2 regions of the Agarivorans sp. MS3-6 genome follow, and region 2 is predicted to be linked to the other one. Evidence: predicted binding sites of a transcription regulator. Region 2 holds the regulator's gene; the other holds the start of a gene.
The links. Region 2 encodes sigma-54, which starts transcription at its own class of promoters, with help from an activator protein. Its sites were predicted from a motif close to GTTGGCACGNNNNTNGNNT; they were not measured.
Positions count from the first base shown of each region.

Region 1 (7,585 bases), 1.9 Mb from region 2:
ATCTTATTAGTCTGAGCTTGATCATTTTTATTATCGAAATATTTAAGAGTATTATTGGCTATGTATTTACAGGCACTTCTACACCTACCATGTTACTAGGAGCAACTACGCTTTTAATATTTCAAGGTGTTGGGTATATAGCAATTTCTTTTTGCTACATGTCAATTTTTCCAAATTCTACGACAAGAATACAAGTGTAATTTCATATACATTTAGCAGATAAGAATAGGTGTCGCGCAGCCGACGCCTTACTCGGGTGTTGAACAAGCCCGATGTGCCTTTATATAGTAAATAACGGTGTAGATATTGGCGGGGCCAAAACCTTGTTACTGTTAACAAGGGGAGGCTGACTAAGACTGGCTGAACGGCGCTAAGCCCTGCCATTATCCTTATGCCGTTCGCCTAGCTCGTTTGACTAAGGCCGGTGCAGTGCCTGGTGGGTTGGTAACAAGGAGCCATTGGCCGATTCTATACCTAAAAAAAACAAGGGACATCCCACTATATCCCCCGATATACCGTTAGTCATTATCAAAAATAGCGATCAAATGCTGCCACTAGACTGAAGCCTAGATAGCATTTCACTTTTGCCTTCCCAAACCTTTATCTCCCATGGCTCGGCTATAGTGATGACACCGCCTTTGACCTGCGACGGAACAACATGATCGGGCAAAACGGTGACCCTATACCGATCCATGCTGCGGGCACCAGATTGGCTTTTTACAAACCAATTCGGGTCTTCAAAAAAATGTTGGGGTTGGGCGTAGCCTTCAGTTTCGCTGCCTACAACATACTGATTGGGTTTTGTAGTTGTATAGATATCAATCACCGTGCGTGTTGGGTCTGCATCAGGTGCGTTGAATACCATGGTTACGAAGTTATGAAAGGTGGCGTCAATTGCAGGAACGAATACAACTGAATGTCCTCCCCCTATGCCGACGGTACTAATAGTATGAGCGTTGTTACCTGGCTCTACCATAAACTGCCTAGCTTCAAAACACATCGCTTTCCAACTATCTATACTTCGCAAATACCAGCGCCCTTTTTGGTCTGGATCTGGCACTAGGTTAATTTCTTGAGGGGTCGTGGCGAATTGCTCTTCCATGACATCTTTACCAGACCAATACATCCCCAGTACGGGTTTAACGTAAGGTGCCGATTGTCCAGGAAGCATGCTTTTCATTGACACAGAGTAGTTCGCATTAGGTCCGTAGGATGGATAGCCGGACATAGCATAGGCAATAAGATCAGGAGCTTCCTCTAGCAGTTTAATATACTGTTCGCGCAAGTTGGCCCGTGTCTGGCTAATCACGCTTTTAGCTTGGGACATCTCTGTCGGTTCAGCCAAAGCATGACGAAGGTATACCAGCCCAGTTCCCTTCATTTGATAGTCTGCCAAGCGACGAAACACTCCTAGACCGATATTGGCCGCGTCATTAATGGTTTGTTGACGCGCCGAAGACCCAAACATTTCCCACTTACTGTTAAACATAGTTTCTGGCAGATTTTTGCCGCCCTCTATAGCCCCATCGTTTCCGACGTACATGTTGTGTACAGCAGTTAAGCGAGTCTCAATTGCTATGGCTTCACTCTCATCGAGCATTTTACGAATTTTGGCGACTTTTACATCATCACTGTCATCTGATGTAATTACGGTGTGGATGCGACGCATATACGTATCCACTTGCGCCTTAAAGTCGGCAATCACATCATCTTTGTGCAACCAGTCCAGCTTGTGATTAATTTGCCGTAATAGCACATCCATTTGATCGAGGCGCGCTTGAATATCTTTTAACTCATCGATCACTTCGTCAAAGCGATCGTGACTAACGCCAATTTCCTCCATCAACATCTCGGTAAATACGCCACCGATTTTACTGCCAAAAGTTGATGCAAGTGATTTTGCCGCTGATACGGCCAGTTGATTAAACAGTTTTTCAGCCATGCATAAAATCCTTTTTCAATTGATATTTAACCTGTTGAGGCAGACCAGGCGACCAAGTTGTGCTTTTTGACCAGCCTTGGTCGTTTTGTTTGATGCACACCACTTGGATAAATCACCATCAAGGCAGTATTGCTGTAAAGAGCGAGCCATACCGAACTGGTTTTTCTAAGTTAGTTAATTAGTCCGACTTGGTAAAGCCAAGGGGAAATTTTAAAAAGTCATCGCTGCAACCGATAGTGTACGGCTTAGCGAGGATAGCCCAATCTATGTGATTGCCATAAAACCTTGTTGTACTCGCTCTCAAGCTACACCAATGCGTTTGTTACAAATACGACATTGGCCCTTCATTTGTTGTTTGTGCTTACTACATGTTTTCTGTAGCGAAATAAATAAACGTTAAATAACAATGGCTTATTGTTTTTAGAATGGTTGGCTTGGTATTCGCAATAGTTAACTCGGGAACTATTTATCAAGCTAAAGGAAGAAAATATTATGGCTATTCGTCAATGTGCAATTTACGGAAAAGGTGGTATTGGTAAATCTACTACTACACAAAACTTAGTGGGTGCTTTAGCAGAAGCCGGTAAAAAAGTAATGATTATCGGTTGTGACCCTAAAGCAGATTCAACCCGCTTAATCTTACACGCAAAAGCGCAAAACACCATTATGGAAATGGCCGCTGAAGCGGGGTCGGTTGAAGACATCGAGTTAGAAGATGTACTAAAAGTGGGTTACGGCGGCGTACGTTGTGTTGAGTCTGGCGGTCCTGAGCCAGGTGTAGGTTGTGCGGGTCGTGGTGTAATTACAGCGATTAACTTCTTAGAAGAAGAAGGCGCCTACGAAGAAGACTTAGATTTTGTATTCTACGATGTGTTAGGTGATGTGGTATGTGGTGGTTTTGCCATGCCTATTCGCGAAAACAAAGCTCAAGAGATCTACATCGTAGTGTCTGGTGAAATGATGGCAATGTACGCGGCCAACAACATTTCAAAAGGTATTTGTAAGTACGCAGCAACCGGTAGCGTTCGACTAGCGGGTCTAATTTGTAACTCACGTAAATGTGACCGTGAAGACGAGCTTATTGAAGCGCTAGCCGCCAAAATTGGCACGCAAATGATCCACTTTGTACCTCGCGATAACGTGGTACAGCAAGCTGAAATTCGCCGTATGACAGTTATTGAGTACAACCCTAAATGTAACCAAGCTGATGAATATCGCACGCTAGCCAATAAAATCATCAACAACCAACTATTTGTTGTTCCAACGCCTGTAACCATGGACGAGTTAGAAGAGTTGTTAATGGAATTCGGCATCATGGATGAAGAAGACGAAACCATTATCGGCCAAGTCGCCGAAGAAGTAACCGCTTAGGCGCTTATCAACAGAGATCTTATTGATGCTATAGGAGGCAGCAATGTCAGATAAAAAAGCAGAGACTCAGGCGCTGATTGATGAGGTGCTAGAAGTCTATCCAGAGAAAGCCAAGGCCGATCGTAAAAAGCACTTAGGGGCTAACGATACCGAAGGTGGCAGTTGTATTACCGCTAACCGCAAATCGCTGCCTGGGGTAATGACCGCACGTGGTTGTGCTTACGCGGGGTCAAAAGGGGTAGTGTGGGGACCGATTAAAGATATGGTGCATATCTCTCATGGTCCAGTTGGTTGTGGTCAGTACTCTCGTGCAGGTCGTCGTAACTACTACACCGGCTACACCGGCGTAAACAGCTTCGGTACCATGAACTTTACTTCAGACTTTCAAGAGCGTGACATCGTATTTGGCGGCGATAAAAAGCTGGCCACGATGGTCGACGAAATTGAAATGTTATTCCCATTAGCTAACGGTATTTCGATTCAATCTGAATGTCCGGTAGGTTTGATCGGTGACGACATCGAAGCCGTGGCGAAAACCAAAGGCGCTGAAATTGGCAAAACCATTGTGCCGGTGCGTTGTGAAGGTTTCCGTGGGGTGAGCCAATCACTGGGTCACCACATTGCCAACGATACTTTACGTGATTACGTACTAGATAAATCGGAAGGCAAAGAAGTTGCGACAACCGATTACGATGTCGCCATTATCGGTGATTACAACATTGGTGGTGATGCTTGGTCTTCACGCATTTTGTTGGAAGAAATTGGTTTACGCGTAGTTGCACAGTGGTCTGGTGACGGTACTTTACCTGAACTTGAAAACACTCCTTCGGTAAAACTTAACTTGGTTCACTGTTACCGCTCAATGAACTACATCTGTCGTCACATGGAAGAAAAATATGGTGTGCCATGGATGGAATACAACTTGTTTGGCCCAACTAAGTGTGAAGAGTCTCTTCGTGCTATTGCCGCTAAATTTGATGAGAAAATTCAAGCTAAAGCTGAAGAAGTGATTGCTGGTTACAAAGCCCAATGGCAAGCAGTGGTTGATAAGTATCGTCCACGCCTAGAAGGCAAAAAAGTCATGCTGTATGTGGGGGGCTTACGTCCTCGTCATGTAATCGGAGCCTATGAAGATTTAGGAATGGAAATTGTAGGGGCTGGTTATGAGTTTGGCCATAACGATGACTACAGCAAAACCGTACCTGAAGTGAAAGACGCTACCTTAATTTACGATGACGTAACAGGCTACGAGTTAGAAGCGTTTGCCGACAAACTTAAACCTGATTTGATTGGTGCGGGTGTTAAAGAGAAATACATCTTCCAGAAGATGGGGATCCCTTTCCGTCAAATGCACAGCTGGGATTACTCGGGTCCGTACCATGGCTTTGATGGTTTCGCCATTTTTGCCCGCGACATGGACATGACCTTGAACAACCCTTGTTGGGATAAATTAACGCCACCATGGAAAGCCAAAGCAGATAAAGCTGCCGAAGCGGCCTAAGCGTTCAGTGACACCAGGTTGAGTGCGTTAGCGCTTAGAAAATTAACTCAATTCGTTGTTCACAGAAGAGTGGCGCGAAAGGAGAAGTAAAATGAGTCAATCAGTAGATGATATCAAACCGGGTTACCCCTTGTTTGAACAGCCAGAATACAAGGATATGATGGCCCGTAAACGCGCTGAGCATGAAGAAGGCGCAAGTGACGAAAAAGTGAAAGAAATCTTTGAGTGGACCACCACTGAAGAATACAAAGATCTTAACTTTTCGCGCAAAACATTAACCGTTGATCCGGCTAAAGCTTGTCAGCCTCTTGGCGCGGTATTATGTGGTTTAGGTTTTGAGAAAACCTTACCTTATGTGCACGGTTCTCAAGGCTGTGTAGCCTATTTCAGAACCTATTTTAACCGCCATTTCAAAGAGCCTGTAGCCTGTGTTTCAGATTCTATGACTGAAGATGCAGCGGTATTTGGCGGCCAGAAAAACATGTTTGATGGCTTACAAAACTCACTGGCTTTATACAAGCCAGAGGTTATTGCGGTATCAACCACTTGTATGGCCGAAGTGATTGGCGACGATTTAAATGCCTTTATTGGTAACGCCAAAAAAGACGGCTATATCCCTGAAGATTTACCCACACCGTTTGCTCATACACCAAGTTTTGTGGGCAGCCACGTAACCGGGTGGGATGGCATGTTCGAAGGCTTTGCGAAGTACTTCACGGCCAAAAGCATGGACAATAAAGTCGTCGGCAGCAACGGTAAAATTAACATTGTACCGGGCTTTGAAACCTACCTTGGTAACTACCGTGTTATTCACAAAATGATGCAGCAAATGGATGTTGATTACAGCCTGCTGTGTGACCCATCTGAAGTGTTAGATACACCTGCAGACGGTGAGTACCGCATGTATGCTGGTGGTACGCCAATTGCTGAGATGGAAGATGCGCCTAACGCTATTACAACTATATTGTTGCAACCAGACCAACTGGTTAAAACCAAAAAGTATGTAGAAGGCCAGTGGCAGCACGAGGTTCCCGCGCTAAATATCCCTATGGGATTAGACTGGACCGACGAACTGCTAATTAAAATTTCAGAATTAACCGGTAAAGAGATCCCTGAATCATTAGCTACCGAGCGGGGCCGTTTAGTCGACATGATGACCGACTCTCATACCTGGTTGCATGGGGTGAGCTTTTCTATCTACGGTGATCCTGATTACCTAATGGGCTTAACTAAATTCTTGCAAGAGCTAGGTTGTGAAATTAAACACATCTTATGCAACAACGGCGCTAAGCGCTGGCGTAAGAAAATGGAAGCGCTGATTGCTCAATCACCAACGACTGAAAATGCCGAAATCCATGCCGGTAAAGACTTGTGGCACTTCCGTTCATTGGTATTTACCAATAAGCCAGATTTCATGATTGGTAACTCTTACGGCAAGTTCATTCAGCGTGATACCAAAGCCAAAGGCGACGAGTTTGAAGTACCTTTGATTCGTCTTGGCTTCCCGATCTTTGACCGTCACCATTTACACCGCAATACCACGTTAGGTTACGAAGGCGGCATGTATATGCTAACCACATTAGTGAATGAAGTGTTGGCTAAGCTTGACGACGATACCAGTGAAATGGGTAAAACAGACTACGGCTTTGATTTAGTTCGCTAAAACAATTGTTAACTGTTGTCCAATAAACAAGGCCGAAGCTGTGCTTCGGCCTTACAAGGAATGTGAATATGCCCAATCTAATTATTAGTCGCGAAGCGTCAGGTGCTTTGCAAGCCTATATTGCCAAAAAAGATGTAGAGCTGCCTATCAGCTCTTTACAGTTTGACGAGGCCGAGCAGTGGGGCGGCGATATTGAGTTAAGCGATGGAACAAAATATTACATCGACCCCATTAGCCCTGCGCCAAGTTTGCCAAAAACGGTAAGGGCTCGCAGAGCGTAGTATTCAACCATTTGCTGAATTGACGAGTCGCCAATGAGGAGACAACTATGAGCACAGTAATGAGTGATGACCTTGCCTTACGTGTGGCAATGGCATCTAAAGCCATCCCAGAACTTGCCTTGCAAGATTTTGTAAACTTATTGGTAAAGCAATGTGGCGAGCCATTAAGTGAAAAAAAATTTAGAGCGCTAAGCCCTAAAATTCTGCGTGAATTATTACAAAATCCAACGTTGAACATTGATCGCAGCCACATTAATCAAGTACATGCCATTTTAAGCTCTGCTCAATTAAGCCCCATGCAAGCGCCTAAGCTCCCAGAGTCGCGGTTGTGTTTCACTGGGCCGGTGGTTACGTTGGCGGTAAGTTCAAATAATATGGAGCAAATAGACGGCCACTTTGGTTCATGTTTGCGATTTTTGATTTACCAAGTGAGTGCGGCGGGTTATCAGTTGGTTGAGGTGCGGCCAGTAGCCGAGAATCTTACCGGTGATGCTCGTACAAGCTATCTAATTGAACTGATCAACGATTGCCAGCTTCTTGCAACTTTATCGATTGGTGGGCCAGCCGCTGCGAGGGTAAGCCGCGCCGATATTTTGCCCTTAAAGCAAATGACCCCACAGGCGAGCGAGCTTATTCTAGACCGTTTACAAATTGTCATGCTAGCGCCGCCTCGCTGGTTAGAAAAACTGTTAGAGAGACAAGGCGTACTATCAAATGAGCAACAACAGGAGTGTTTATGTCCAGCGTAACCAGTGAATCCACTAAAAGCTGTGGCTGCAAAGGCGAGCAGGCTGCTCATCAACCCAAACATCCGCATCAATGCCAGT
Region 1 is NZ_CM134202.1:273,327-280,911, reverse strand. It holds gene ACVFI8_RS01345 (hypothetical protein) at 1-200, shown strand, start outside; gene ACVFI8_RS01340 (hypothetical protein) at 542-1,942, opposite strand; gene nifH (nitrogenase iron protein) at 2,435-3,313, shown strand; gene nifD (nitrogenase molybdenum-iron protein alpha chain) at 3,357-4,814, shown strand; gene nifK (nitrogenase molybdenum-iron protein subunit beta) at 4,906-6,477, shown strand; gene nifT (putative nitrogen fixation protein NifT) at 6,546-6,758, shown strand; gene ACVFI8_RS01315 (NifB/NifX family molybdenum-iron cluster-binding protein) at 6,806-7,507, shown strand; gene ACVFI8_RS01310 (hypothetical protein) at 7,495-7,585, shown strand, end outside.
Region 1: nifH (nitrogenase iron protein) is a predicted target of sigma-54. The motif match lies at 2,371-2,389, and genes of this name have one in related genera.

Region 2 (7,585 bases):
AACCAGAAACTAAAATTATCGGTAATGATTGAACGCCAACCACATAAGTTTGACGAATCGTATCTTTCAGCAACTGTTTGCTTGGCCAAGCGACCAAAGCATGCCACAGCATTAAGCTAGCTCGGCCAATTGCCGACAAGCGCAATAGAGTATTTCGGCCTAACAAAGCAATCAGTTCAATCATTATGATGCCTTAGCGCTTGAGCATAGTCTTCGGCGGGATAGTGAAATGCCACGGGCCCATCCGCTTGTCCCTTTAAGAATTGAGCTAAACGAGGATTAGGGTTGGCTGCGATTTGCTCTACGCTACCCTCGGCTAGCACACGATGGCCATCTACGATAAACACATAGTCGGCGATGCTTAATACTTCGTTAACATCATGAGATACAATTACTGAGGTAAGGTTTAAGCTTTGATTTAGGCCTTTAATTAAGTTGATCAGCACCCCCATCGAAATAGGGTCTTGGCCAACAAAGGGTTCATCATAGAGGATAATTTCCGGTTCTAAGGCTATCGCCCGAGCCAAAGCAACCCGTCGAGCCATGCCTCCAGATAAGTCACTAGGCATCAATTGCGCTGTACCACGCAAACCCACGGTTTGCAGCTTCATCAACACCAAATTACGCAATACAGCTTCTGGTAACTGAGTGTGCTCGCGTAACGGAAAAGCGACATTTTCAAACACCGTCAGATCGCTAAATAACGCGCCACTTTGAAATAGCATGCCGATCCGTTTACGTAATTTGAACAATCCACCGCGACTAAGTTGATGGACATTTTGATTGTCAATTAACACTTCGCCTGCGCTAGGTTGCAGCTGCCCGCCAATAAGCTTGAGCAGGGTTGTTTTACCTATACCACTAGGCCCCATGATGGCGGTGATTTTGCCGGCTTGGATACGCAAGTTTAAGCCATCAAAGATAACTTTGTCGCCGCGCTGAAAGGCCAGTTGTTTTACTTCAATCAAACTATCCGCCACTCCGTGAGCAATCTTGATCGGCTAAGGGGGACATATTATTGAGATAATTGGTGACACTCAAGGTTAAACTCTTCCAATTTGCTAGGAAAATGCCGACAATGCCACGGTTTTGTCTGTTTCGTCGTAATTATCGCGCAAAGGAAGCACATGCTTATTGAATTTTTATTATTGATTGTTGGCCTCGTTATCTTGGTATGGAGTGCCGACCGTTTTGTTTTTGGCGCTGCAGCCATTGCCAATAACTTTGGCCTACCACCAATGATCATTGGCCTTACCATTGTTGCTTTAGGCTCGTCTGCGCCGGAGATAATGGTGTCGGCGACAGCGGCTCTTGAAGGCAAGATGAATACAGCGGTGGGTAATGTTATCGGCTCTAATATTACCAACATTACGTTAGTATTAGGAATTACCGCCTTATTAAAACCACTCATGGTGTCGTCCTCTATTTTATTCAGAGAGTTGCCGCTGGTATTAGCCGCTACCGCCATCGCGGGGTGGGTACTCAATGACCTATATTTAGGTTATGCAGAAGGTACCGTGCTACTGGGCTTCTTTATCGCAATGATGGCTTTTTTGATTATCTCTGCACTGCGCCAACGCAAAGGCGCCAAAGTAGACCCTATAATTGAGGAAGCTGAATCGGAAGTGCCCAGTGACGTGCCAACCAAAAAAGCCCTAATGTGGTTAATTGTCGGTATGGTATTACTGCCGCTCAGCGCTGATCTTTTAGTTAATTCGGCTTCAGAAATTGCCCGTTATTTTGGTATGAGCGATCTGGTAATCGGCTTAACGATTATCGCTGTAGGTACTAGCCTGCCTGAACTGGCAGCCTGTATTGCAGGTGTCATGAAGAAAGAAGACGACCTCGTTCTTGGCAATATCATTGGTTCTAACTTGTTTAACATTTTAGCCGTGTTGGCAGTACCCGCGATGCTAGCGCCTGGTGAAGTAGATGCTCACGCTGCTGGCCGAGACTTCTACGTGATGATGGGCGTAACCGTAGTGTTATTTATCATGGCCATGGGGTTTGGCAAAAGTCGCCGTATATCACGCTGGGAAGGCGGCTTATTGTGTAGCGGCTTCATAGGCTACCAAATGCTATTATTCTTAGGGTAAACCCTACCTTTTTTATCACTTAAGCCTTACTTATAGGGGAATGGCGTGTCATTTGATTATATTGCTTCAGCTAAACAAGTTCTTGATATAGAAATTTTGGGTATTCAAAACCTTCACCAGTACCTTGAACAGGATTTTAGCCAAGCTTGTGAGCTCATTTTAGCTTGTAAGGGAAAAGTGATTTTGACGGGCATGGGAAAATCTGGACATATTGCCAATAAGATAGCCGCGACGTTAGCGTCTACTGGCACCCCAGCCTTTTTTGTTCATCCTGGAGAAGCGTGCCACGGCGACTTAGGAATGATTTCGGCTGACGATATTGTTATAGCGCTATCTAACTCTGGCGAATCAGCAGAGATATTGGCACTTTATCCCGTCTTTAATCGTATTGGTGTTCGCTCCATTGCCATGACCAGTAACCCGCAGTCAACAATGGCAAAACTTGCCAACTTCCACCTATGTATCTCGGTGCCTCGTGAAGCTTGCCCGCTAGGCTTAGCCCCCACAGCTAGTTCCACCGCAACCTTAGTAATGGGCGATGCATTGGCGGTAGCCTTGTTAGAAGCCAGAGGCTTTACTGCAGAAGATTTCGCCTTGTCTCACCCAGGGGGCACTCTTGGTAAAAAATTATTGCTCAGTGTCAGCGACTTAATGCTAAGAGGGGAACAAATTCCCTCAGTGACAGTCGAACAAACTATTCGCGAAGCCTTATTTGAGATCACCGCGAAAGGCTTAGGTATGGTAGGCGTGGTTGACCAACAGCAACACTTAGTCGGTATTTTCACCGACGGGGACTTGCGCCGTATCTTAGATCAACGGGTTGATATTCACGACACGCAAATTGGTCAAGTCATGACCCACAACCCCAAAGTCATTGAAAGTGATTGGTTGGCATTTGATGCACTAAAATTAATGAAACAAACCTCTATTAATGGCTTGTTCGTGCTTAAACAACAAAAAGTAGTGGGTGCATTTAACATGCATACTTTATTACAGGCAGGAGTTTATTAGTGAGCGAAACCACACCTTACGGTTCAGTGAGCCAACAAAATTTTGACCGCGCCAAAACCATAACCTTGCTAATTTGCGATGTTGATGGGGTATTTTCAGATGGCAGAATTTATATGGGCAATGACGGTGAAGAGCTAAAAGCTTTTCATACTCACGACGGTTTTGGCATAAAAGCCTTACTCAATATTGGGGTTGAGATTGCCATTATCACAGGCCGCCAATCCAAAATTGTCGAGCAGCGTATGCAAGCGCTAGGTATTCGCCATATTTACCAAGGCCAGCAAGACAAGATGGTGGCTTATCAGCAAATGCTTGAGCAACTAAAGATAAGTGCTAACGAAGTTGCCTATATCGGCGACGACGTGGTTGATACTCCAGTGATGCTCGCATGCGCCTTAGGCGTGGCAGTTCAAGATGCTCACCCTTTGTGCAAGCAAGCGGCCGACTATATTACCGTGACACCGGGCGGATATGGCGCAGTTCGTGAGCTTTGTGATCTAATTTTGCAGGCAAAAGGTCAGCTAGAGAATGCCCAAGGCATGAGTGTATGAACAAGCCTACTTGGTTTTTCGGACTGCTATTTGTTGTTGCCATCGTGCTTTGGCAACTCAGCCCCTCAGAGGACGAGCAAGTAGCCGCCAAGCGAGAAGCCAGTAAACCTAATTTTGTTGCCGAGCAGCTATACAGCATTAGCTTTGGTGAAGATGGTGCGCCACGTTATCGCATCTACGCTGAACAGATGGAGTTTTTTGAGCAACTAAAACATACCACCTTCTCTAAACCGAAAATTTTGGTTTACCCAGACCCAGCACAACCCATATGGCAAATTGTAGCCGATCACGCTACAGTACTGCAGCAGCAAACTGTCACCTTAAATGACAATGTAGTGATCAAAAATTTGAGTCGTGGCGAGTATGTTCGCGACCTTATTACCGAAAGATTGGAAATCGATCTGCAAAGTGAAACCATGAGCAGCGATCAACCTGTTACCGTTTATGGCCCCTCATACGAATTGTATGGTGTTGGCATGGATGGTGATTTAGCCAACGAAATAGTGACTTTATTAGATGATATCGAAGCGGTTTACCATAACCCACAAGAGTAAATTAGGCCTATTGGCCAGTTTGTTATTTCTGTCTTGGGGAGTTCAAGCACTTGAAGACGACTTCAATAAGCAGATTATTGTTGATGCCGACCGCCAACAGGTCAATATTAAAGAAAACCGAGTCACGTTTTACAGCAATGTGATCGTCACTCAGGGCTCGATTAAAATGCATGCTGCAGAATTAAGCGTGATCGGCAGTGAAGACAAAGGCAGCGAAGTCATGATCGCCAAGGGCGAACCGGCTACTTTTTATCAACTGCTAGATAGCGGTAAACCTATCGAGGCGGAAGCGAACGAGGTTCGCTATGATCTTAAAACCCAAACACTGACCCTCACGCAAAATGCTCAGTTAAAACAAGAAGAGAGCTTAGTGAAAGGGCAAATGATCAAATACAGCATCGATAAGCAAGAAATGGTAGCCCAAGGCGATGAAAATAGTCGTGTCACTACCATATTTCTGCCGAAACAACTTGAAGAGATTTCACCGAAGAGTAAACCGCAAGAATGAGTACCCTAATTGCTGAAAACCTAGCGAAAAGCTATAAAGGTCGCAAGGTTGTCAAGAATGTAAGCTTACACGTTGAAACGGGTAAAATCGTCGGCTTACTCGGCCCAAATGGTGCGGGTAAAACCACTACTTTTTATATGGTTGTTGGCTTAGTACCTCGCGACCAAGGCCGCATACTAATTGATGACGATGACCTGTCTAGCACGGCGATGCATACTCGAGCCCGTAAAGGCATTGGTTACTTACCACAAGAAGCATCGATTTTTCGTCGTTTATCTGTAGAAAAGAATATTCTCGCGGTTCTCGAAACACGTAAAGACCTTGATAAAGAGCAACAAAATGGAGCGCTTGACGACTTATTAGAAGAGTTCCATATTGGCCATATTCGCAAAAATTTGGGTATGAGTTTGTCGGGTGGAGAACGTCGCCGAGTAGAAATAGCACGAGCCTTGGCAGCTGCACCAAAGTTTATTTTGCTTGACGAACCCTTCGCTGGAGTAGATCCTATTTCAGTGATTGATATAAAAAAAATTATCGAACACCTGCGCGATAGAGGCCTTGGAGTACTGATTACCGATCACAATGTGAGAGAAACCCTCGATGTTTGTGAACATGCCTATATCGTTAGCCAAGGCGAATTGATAGCCTCAGGGAAGCCCAAAGAGATACTTGAAAATGAACATGTGAAACGAGTTTATCTCGGCGAGCAATTCAAGCTATAGTTAAAGTGTATCTAGAAAAATATAATAAGAAGAAGGAACAGCGGTAATTAATGAAAGCATCTTTGCAGTTGCGTCTTGGTCAGCAATTAACCATGACACCTCAGTTACAACAGGCCATACGCTTACTTCAGCTATCAACGCTGGATTTACAGCAAGAGATTCAAGAGGCACTGGAAAGTAACCCACTTCTTGAGGCGGATGAGTCGCAGCCAAGCGACAGTGACTCAGTTGAAAAGTCGGCCAATGAAAGAAGTGATGAGGCGGAAAACAGCCAGCCTGAAGTTGACTCTAGCCAAATTGAAGCCGGTGATGCCATTTCCCAAGACACGGTTGCTGAAGACCTACCCGTTGATTCAACATGGGATGATATATATAGCGCCAGTTCAGGCCCTGCGAGTTCAGGCTCTGCTAGTGGCGGCGAAGACAACGACATGTTGTTTCAAGGCGAAACCGTCGACTCCTTACAAGACCATCTATTGTGGCAAATGCGTTTAACTCCCTTTAGTGAAGTAGATCAAGCCATCGCATTAGCGATTATTGATGCGGTTGATAACTCAGGTTACCTCACTCAAGACTGTGACCAACTACTTGAAGGCTTACGCTCCAGTGATAATAACGCACTAGATGTAGAATTAGACGAAGTAGAAGCGGTGCTAAAACGTATTCAACATTTTGACCCCGTCGGCATTGCTGCTCGCTCCTTACAAGAGTGTTTAATGATTCAATTAAGTCGTTTTGCTGAAGAAACACCTTGGTTGAAAGAAGCCAGAGAGGTCGTATCAAATCATATCGACGTATTGGCCAACCGCGATTTTCGTTTATTAGCTCGCAAAACCAAACTCAAAGAAGAACAGCTACGCGAAGTAATGCGCTTAATCCACACCCTTGAGCCACGCCCCGGCAATGCGGTAGAACCGAATCAAGCGCAGTATGTTATTCCCGACGTATCCGTTATAAAACGCCAGGGCCGCTGGGTAGTAGAATTAAACCCGGATGCCATGCCTAAACTACGTGTCAATTCTCACTATGCGTCTTTGAGCAAAACGTCAAATGCTACCGATACTCAATTCATTCGCAGCCACCTACAAGAGGCAAAATGGTTCATAAAAAGTATTGAGAGCCGTAACGAAACCTTATTAAAAGTATCCAACTGTATCGTTCACCACCAACAAGCATTTTTTGAATATGGTGCTGAAGCAATGAAACCAATGGTGTTGAACGATGTGGCTGAAGCAGTAGAAATGCATGAATCGACCATTTCTCGGGTGACAACCCAAAAATTTATGCATACTCCCCGCGGAATTTTCGAATTAAAGTATTTTTTCTCTAGCCACGTGGCTACAGACGGAGGTGGGGAATGCTCATCTACCGCGATTCGCGCACTCATTAAGAAACTGGTTGCTGCCGAAAATACCAACAAACCACTCAGTGATAGCAAGATAGCTGACATTTTGGCAGATCAGGGGATCAAGGTGGCGAGGCGCACGATAGCAAAATATCGTGAGTCTTTAGCGATTCCACCTTCTAACCAACGTAAAAGCCTTATATAACGGCCACAAAAGGGGACAAGATATATGCAAATTAATCTTACTGGACACCACGTAGAAATTACTGAATCACTAAAAGAATATGTCCACACTAAGTTTGCCAAACTGCAACGACGTTTTGAACAAATCAACAATGTTCACGTCATCCTCAACGTAGAAAAGCTCAATCAAATTGCCGAAGCTACCTTGCACCTTAATGGCGGAGAGCTGTTTGCCACTGCAGAGCACTCTGATATGTATGCCGCCATTGATAGCCTCATTGATAAACTTGACCGCCAAGTTATTAAACACAAAGAAAAATTAAACAGACATTAGCCAAAGTAATGCAAATAAATAAAGTACTAAATTTGGACTGTACGCTTAGTACAGTCCAATGTTCCTCTAAGAAGCGCGCATTGGAACTGATAAGTGAACTCGTCGCTAAACAACTTGATACCAGTGCTCAAACTATTTTTGAAAGCCTGTTAAACAGGGAAAAAATGGGCAGCACCGGAATTGGCCAAGGTATCGCTATTCCTCACGGCAGAATCGACAATCAGCACCAAGCTACAGCGGTTTTTTTACGCTGTGACCCTGCTATTTCCTTCGATGCTATT
Region 2 is NZ_CM134202.1:3,086,757-3,094,341, reverse strand. It holds gene mlaE (lipid asymmetry maintenance ABC transporter permease subunit MlaE) at 1-184, opposite strand, end outside; gene ACVFI8_RS14170 (ATP-binding cassette domain-containing protein) at 177-980, opposite strand; gene ACVFI8_RS14165 (calcium/sodium antiporter) at 1,128-2,096, shown strand; gene ACVFI8_RS14160 (KpsF/GutQ family sugar-phosphate isomerase) at 2,142-3,107, shown strand; gene kdsC (3-deoxy-manno-octulosonate-8-phosphatase KdsC) at 3,107-3,658, shown strand; gene lptC (LPS export ABC transporter periplasmic protein LptC) at 3,655-4,212, shown strand; gene lptA (lipopolysaccharide transport periplasmic protein LptA) at 4,223-4,720, shown strand; gene lptB (LPS export ABC transporter ATP-binding protein) at 4,717-5,442, shown strand; gene ACVFI8_RS14135 (RNA polymerase factor sigma-54) at 5,493-6,992, shown strand; gene hpf (ribosome hibernation promoting factor) at 7,017-7,304, shown strand; gene ptsN (PTS IIA-like nitrogen regulatory protein PtsN) at 7,313-7,585, shown strand, end outside.